2 regions of the Rhodobacter capsulatus SB 1003 genome follow, and region 2 is predicted to be linked to the other one. Evidence: riboswitches for the same ligand, from Rfam matches in the RefSeq annotation. Region 2 holds a riboswitch; the other holds the start of a gene.
The links. A riboswitch is a leader RNA that binds a small molecule or an ion and turns the genes downstream of it on or off. The one in region 2 is predicted to bind thiamine pyrophosphate.
Positions count from the first base shown of each region.

Region 1 (3,535 bases), 150 kb from region 2:
GCCACCAGCGGCTCGATCACCCGGGCGACCTCGGCCGTCACCTCGCCCAGCGGAAAATCCACCCGTTCCAGCATCATCCCGCCCGCCTCGATGCGGGAATAATCGAGGATCTCCGAGACGATCGAGGTCAGCACCCGGGCCGAGCGGTCGATCGCCTCGACATAGCCCGCCGCGCGCGGCGGCAAGTCGTCCTGCCGCAACAGCTCGACGATGCCGCCGATGGAATGGATGGGGGTGCGGATCTCGTGGCTCATCGTCGCCAGGAAATCGGTCTTCGCCCGGGCCAGCGCCTCGGCCTCCTCGCGGGCGCGGCGCTCGTCGGTGACATCGGTGAAGCTGATCACCGTGCCCAGAAACTTGCGCGACACATCCAGCATTTCCTGCGTCGAGACCGAGACCCAGCGCCGCCCGTCGATCGTGTCGATCTCGTGTTCGGGCAAAAGCGGGCCGATGCCGCGCGGATCAAGCCCGAACAGCCCCTGAAAGCTGCGCCGCGCCGCCGCGCCGTAATAGACCGAGCCGGGCACGACATCCTTCGACAAAAGCAGCGCCGCGGCATGGTTCATGTTCTCGATCGCGCCCTCGGCATCGATCAGGAAGACCGGGGTCTGGATGCTTTCGAAAATCGTCAGATACTTGTTCTTTTCGGTCACGACGCGCTGGTTTTCCGCCAGAAGCTGTTCCTGACCGGCATCGACGACACCGCGCCCCCATTGCGTGCAGATGCCGATTTCGGCGCGGTCGAAAAAGCCGCGCAACAGCCGCAGATACAGCGTCTCGGTCGCGGCGGGAAAGCCCGTCATCTGCACCAGCCGCAGATAGCTGTCACGGTAGCCCTTGAAATTGCTCAGAAACATCGCCAGCGGCACGCCGCGCAGCCCGTGCCTGCGGGCGACCTCGATGCCATAGGCGGTCGAGGGATCCCCGCCGATGTCGCTGTCGTAATCGGCCTCGGCGGCGCCGCGGGTTTCCAGCATCAGCGCGATGGCGCCATTGAGCCCCTGCACCGAGGCCCGCCAGGCCTCGGGCAGCGTCGAGACATGGGCATTGTAGCTGCGGGTGATCGAATAGGCGATGTGCATCTCGATCAGCCGGGTCTCGTTCGCCTGCAGGAACCGTGTCAGCGCGGTCAGATCGGCGCGGGCGGCCTCTTCCGCCGCCGGAGGGGCAAACTGGCCTTGATGTTCGGATATCATTCGCAACGTCCAGATCGTGGCACCCCTGCGGGCGCGTCTTCTTGTGCCGGTCCCCCGGCGCCAACCCCAAGCCACGGCCCAAGGGCCCGCATCATCGTCACGAAACAGCATCCCTGTTAGCGCAGACGGCGCCGCCCCGCCTTGATCGGGATCAAAGGCCCCGCTCGCAGCCGCGACAGGAGCGGCAATCCGCGCGGCCGCGGCGGAAACATCCTGTCCCCGGCCACTGGACAAGCCCCGCCATCCGTGCTTCCCTGCCCTTGCGACAGGGGCGTCCGGGCATCCGGGCTGAGAAGCACCCTTTGAACCTGAACCAGATCATGCTGGCGTAGGGAGTCCGCAACCGGTGTCGGACCCAGCGTCCGCCCGGCTTCGGTCTTCCGCGTCATGGGAGGACCGATGACCGAAACCGGATCGTTCGCAGCTGTGGGACAGCCGCTTGCGCAGATGCGGGCCACTGCGCCGCTTGTGCACAACATCACCAATTTCGTCGCGATGAACGTGATGGCGAATGTGCAGCTGGCCGTTGGGGCCTCGCCCGCGATGCTGCATGCTTTGCCCGAGGTGGCGGAATTTGCCGCGCTCTGCGGCGCGCTGACGGTGAATATCGGCACGGCGGATGCCGACTGGGCCGAAGGCATGGTGCAGGCGGCGCGGATGATGCACCGGCTGAACCGGCCCTGGGTGCTCGATCCGGTCGGCATCGGCGCGACGCAGTTCCGCAAGGATCTCTGCGCTAGGCTGCTCGATCTGCGCCCGACGGTGATCCGCGCCAATGCCTCGGAGATCCTGGCGCTGGCGGGGCTGGGCGGGCAGGCGCATGGCGTCGATGCGCGCGACACGGTCGCGGCGGCCGAGGTGGCGGCGGCGCAACTGGCCGCGCGGACGGGCGGCGTCGTCGCGGTCTCGGGGCCCGTCGATTACGTCACCGACGGGAGCCGCGCCTTCCGCATCGGCAATGGCCATGCGCTGATGCCGCAGGTGACGGCGCTCGGCTGTTCGCTCAACGGGGTGATCGGCGCCTTTCTGGTCGGGCAAAAGCCGCTTGAGGCCACGGTGGCGGCGCTGGCCTATTACGGTCTGGCGGGCGAGATCGCCGCAAGGGAGGCCAAGGGCCCGGGCAGTTTCGCCGTGGCCTTCCTTGACGCGCTGGCCAATCTGACGCCCGAGGCGCTGAGTGCCGGGGCAAAGGTGCGCGCGGCATGATCGGGCCCGTCTATGTCATCACCGACCCGGGGGCGGCGCTTTCCGTGCCCGATCAGGCCCGGGCCGCGGCCCGCGGCGGCGCCCGCGCGGTGCAGTTGCGCGACAAGACCGCCTCCGATGCAGATCTGCTGGCGCTCGCCCGGCAGCTGTTGCCCGAGATGCGGGCGCATGGGGTGAAGCTCTTCCTGAATGACCGGATCGAAGTGGCCATCGCCGCCGGGGCGGACGGGCTGCATATCGGGCAGGGCGACGGCGACCCCGTTGCCATCCGCGCCCGGATCGGGGCGGGGATGCTGCTGGGGCTCTCGATCGAGACCGAGGCGCAGGCCAGCCGCCTTCCCGGCTGCGTCGATTACATCGGCGCGGGGCCGGTGCGGGCGACGGCGACGAAACCCGATGCCGCCGCGCCCATAGGCTTTGACGGGCTGGCCCGGATCGCCCGGCTGGTCGCGGTGCCGACGCTCGCCATCGGCGGGCTGACCCGGGCCGACATTCCGGCGCTGAAAGCCGCGGGCGTGGCCGGGATGGCCGTCGTTTCCGCCGTCACCCGCGCCCCCGACGCCGAAGCCGCCTGCCGGGCACTCGTGCAGGACTGGAGGCCGCGATGATCCCCAACATTCTGTCGATTGCCGGCTCCGACCCCTCGGGCGGGGCGGGGATTCAGGCCGATCTGAAAGCGATTTCCGCCAATGGCGGCTATGCGATGGCGGCGCTGACCGCGCTGACGGCGCAAAACACCCGCGGCGTCACCGCCGTCGATCCGATCCGCCCCGCGATGGTCACGGCGCAGATCGCCGCGATCCGGGCCGATATCCGCATCGATGCGGTGAAAATCGGGATGCTGGGCGACAGCGCGATCATCGCCGCCGTGGCCGCCGCGCTCGAGGGGCTTTCGGCCCCCCTCGTCCTTGATCCGGTGATGGTGGCCAAGGGCGGCGACCGGCTTCTGGCGATGGATGCCGTCACCGCCCTGCGCCAGATCCTGCTGCCCCGCGCCGCGGTGATCACCCCGAACCTGCCCGAAGCGGCCGATCTTCTGGGCTGCGCCGTGGCGCAAGGCCGGGCCGAGATGGTCGCGCAGGCCCGCGGGCTTCGGGTGCTGGGCGCGCGGGCGGTCTATCTCAAGGGCGGGC
Region 1 is NC_014034.1:3,039,298-3,042,832, forward strand. It holds gene RCAP_RS14105 (ATP-binding protein) at 1-1,196, opposite strand, end outside; TPP riboswitch at 1,454-1,549, shown strand; gene thiM (hydroxyethylthiazole kinase) at 1,596-2,402, shown strand; gene thiE (thiamine phosphate synthase) at 2,399-3,010, shown strand; gene thiD (bifunctional hydroxymethylpyrimidine kinase/phosphomethylpyrimidine kinase) at 3,007-3,535, shown strand, end outside.
Region 1: linked by a shared signal. The riboswitch ahead of thiM (hydroxyethylthiazole kinase) and the one ahead of thiB (thiamine ABC transporter substrate binding subunit) in region 2 are both predicted to bind thiamine pyrophosphate.

Region 2 (3,535 bases):
TCCTGACCACCGACGATTTCGCCGCCCGGCTGGCGGCGATGCATGAACTGGGCCTCGAGGTCGAGATCCTGGACGAGGACGAGCTGGAAAAACTCGGCTTCCGCGCGCTGCTGGCGGTGGGGCAAGGCTCGGAAAGCCCGTCGAAGGTCGTGGTGATGCGCTGGCAGGGCGGCGAGCCCGATGCCGCGCCCTTGGCGCTGGTCGGCAAGGGGGTCTGCTTCGACAGCGGCGGGATTTCGATCAAGCCCGCGGCGGGCATGGAAGAAATGACTATGGACATGGGCGGCGCGGCCGTGGTGGCGGGCGTCATGCGCACGCTCGCCCTGCGCAAGGCGCGCGCCAATGTCGTGGGTCTGGTCGGTCTCGTGGAAAACATGCCCGACGGGCGGGCGCAGCGTCCGGGCGATATCGTCAAAAGCCTGAAAGGCGACACGATCGAGGTGGTCAACACCGATGCCGAGGGGCGGATGGTTCTGGCCGATGTGCTGTGGTATGCGCAGGAGCGCTTCGCCCCCGCCGCGGTGATCGATCTGGCGACGCTGACGGGCGCGATCATCGTGGCGCTTGGCCATGATCATGCGGGCATTTTCAGCAATGACGACAAGCTTTCGGGCGATCTTCTGAGCGCCGCGAAATCCGAGGGCGAAGGTGCCTGGCCGATGCCGCTCACCCCCGGCTATGATCCGCTGATCAAGTCGCGGCTGGCCGATATCAAGAACTCCGGCGGGCGCTGGGGCGGCGCGATCACCGCGGCGGCGTTTCTGAAGCGCTTCATCAAGCCCGATGTGCCCTGGTGCCATATCGACATCGCGGGCGTCGCCCTGCCGCCGGGCGAAAGTGCGCTGGCGCCCAAGGGCGCGACCGGCTGGGGGGTGATGACGCTTGACCGGCTGATCCGCACCCGGTTCGAGGCCTGACCCATGCCCGCGCTTTTCTATCACGTCACCCAGTCGCCGGTCGAAGGGGTGGTCGAAACGCTGCTCACCCGCGCCCTGGCGCAGGGCTGGCGGGTGGAATTGCGCGGGGTGTCCCCCGAGCGGATGGACTGGCTGGACCAGAAACTCTGGCTTGGCCCCGAGGAAGACTTTCTGCCGCACGGGCTGGCGGGCGGGCCGCATGATGCGCTGCAACCCGTGCTCTTGACCACCTCCCCGCGCCCCGAGGGGCGGCAGGCGGTGATGACGCTCGACGGCGCCGAGGTCACCCCCGCCGAGGTGGCGGCGGCCGAACGGGTCTGGATCCTGTTCGACGGCCGCGACGAAACCGCCGTCGCCCGCGCCCGCGATCAGTGGAAGGCGCTGACCGGGGCGGGCACCGCGGCGCAATACTGGCGCGAGGAAAGCGGGCGCTGGCAGAAGAAGGCCGAAAAGTAGCGCCCCCTCGCGCCCCCCCCGCAAAACACAGTTTTCGCTTGCAGCTTTGGCGCGGGGCCTTATGGTCCGGTCTCACCTCGGGGTGCTCTGTCAGGGGCTGAGATGCGTTTTCGCAAACCCGTTGAACCTGAACCGGTTAAGACCGGCGGAGGGAAGGTATCCGGGCACTCTCCCGGCCTGACCCCGCCCGTCACGCCATTGGAGAGAAAGATGAAAACTGCTCTGATGCTGGCGGGTTGCGTGCTTGCCGCAACCCCTGTTCTGGCCGGGGACAAACCCGTCCTCACCGTCTATGCGCCCGATTACTTCACCAGTGAATGGGGCCCCGGCCCGGCGATCGAAAAGGGTTTCGAGGCGGACTGCGGCTGCGATCTGCAATTCGTCGCGGGCGATGTGCTGCCGCGGCTGATGCTGGAAGGCGCGAAGACCGAGGCCGATGTGGCGATCGGGCTGAACACCGACATCACCGCCCGCGCCCGGGCGACCGGGCTTTTCGCGCCCCATCATCAGGATCTGTCGCGGCTGAGCCTGCCGATTGCCTGGGCGGATGACACCTTCCTGCCCTTTGACTGGTCCGAGGTCGCCTTTGTCTATGACAAGACGAAACTGACCGCCCCGCCGCAATCCTTTGCCGCGCTTCTCGACGCCCCCGACGACGCCTTCAAGATCGCCCTCGAAGACCCGCGCTCGTCCACCGCCGGGCTCGCGCTGCTTCTGTGGGTCAAGCACATCTATGGCGACAAGGCGGGCGAGGCCTGGGCGAAGCTTGCGCCCAAGGTGCTGACCGTGACGCCGGATTGGTCCGAGGCTTACGGGCTTTTCACCGAGGGCGAGGCCGACATGGTCCTGTCCTTCACCACCTCGCCCGCCTATCACCGCATCGCCGAACAGGATGACAGCAAGGCGGCGGCGATCTTCCCCGAGGGGCATTATTTCTACACCGAACTGGCGGCGCAGCTGAAGACCTCGGACCAGCCGGAGCTGGCGCAGAAATTCATGGATTACATCCTCTCGGACGGGTTTCAGGGCATGATCGCCACGGCGAACTGGTCCTATCCGGTGATCGAGAAACCCGGCTTCCTGCCCGAGGGGTTCGCCACCCTGCCCCGCCCCGCCAAGACCTTCTTTTACACCGAAACCGAGGCCGAGGCCCTGCGCGGCCCGGCGCTGGAAGAATGGCGCGCGAATTTCGGCAAATGATCCCGGCGGCATCGGCGGCGGTCCTGGTGGCCGCGCTGGTGCTGGCCCCCCTCGGCGCGGTGATGATCCGCGCCGGGGGGCTTTCGGCGCTGAGCGCCGCCGATCTTGCGGCCCTGCGCTTCACGCTCTGGCAGGCCGCGCTCTCGGCGCTTTTCTCCTGCCTGCTGGCGATCCCGCTCGCCCGGGCGCTGCACCGGCGCCGCTTTCCCGGCCGCGGCCTGTTCATCGCCGCGCTTGGGGCGCCGTTCCTGTTGCCCACCCTTGTCGCGGTGATGGGGCTTCTCGCCATCTTCGGCCGTCGCGGGCTGCTCAATGGCGCTCTGGACGCGCTGAACCTGCCCGGCGTGTCGATCTATGGGCCCTGGGGGGTGGTGCTGGGCCATCTGTTCCTGAACCTGCCCCTGGCAACGCGGATGCTGCTGCAGGGCTGGCAGGCGATCCCGGCCGAGCGGGTGCGGCTGGCGCTGTCGCTGGGTCTTGGCCCGGCGGACATCGCAAGGCATCTGGAGGCGCGGATGCTGCGCGCCGTCCTGCCCGGGGCCTTTCTGGCGATTTTCCTTGTGTGCCTCTCGTCCTTCGCCGTCGCGCTGACGCTGGGCGGCGGTCCCCGCGCCTCGACGCTCGAGGTGGCGATCTATCAGGCCTTCCGCTTTGACGCCGATCCGGGCCGGGCCGCGGCGCTTGCGGTGCTGCAGGTCGCGCTGGCGCTGGCGGCGCTGGGCATCGCCGCGCGGCTGACCCTGCCGCCCGGCTTTGGCGCGGGGCTCGACCGGGTCTTGCCGGTGCCCCTGGCGCCGGGGCTGCCGCATCGGATCGGGGATGCGCTGATCCTGAGTGCCGCCGCAGCCTTCCTGCTCTCGCCTCTGGCAGCCATCGCGCTGCGCGGCCTGCCCGCGCTGGCCGATCTGCCCGCACAGGTCTGGCAGGCGGCTTTCACCTCGGTCTGGCTGGCGCTCGGCGCC
Region 2 is NC_014034.1:2,888,056-2,891,590, forward strand. It holds gene RCAP_RS13350 (leucyl aminopeptidase) at 1-917, shown strand, start outside; gene RCAP_RS13355 (DNA polymerase III subunit chi) at 921-1,373, shown strand; TPP riboswitch at 1,442-1,544, shown strand; gene thiB (thiamine ABC transporter substrate binding subunit) at 1,584-2,573, shown strand; gene RCAP_RS13365 (thiamine/thiamine pyrophosphate ABC transporter permease ThiP) at 2,549-3,535, shown strand, end outside.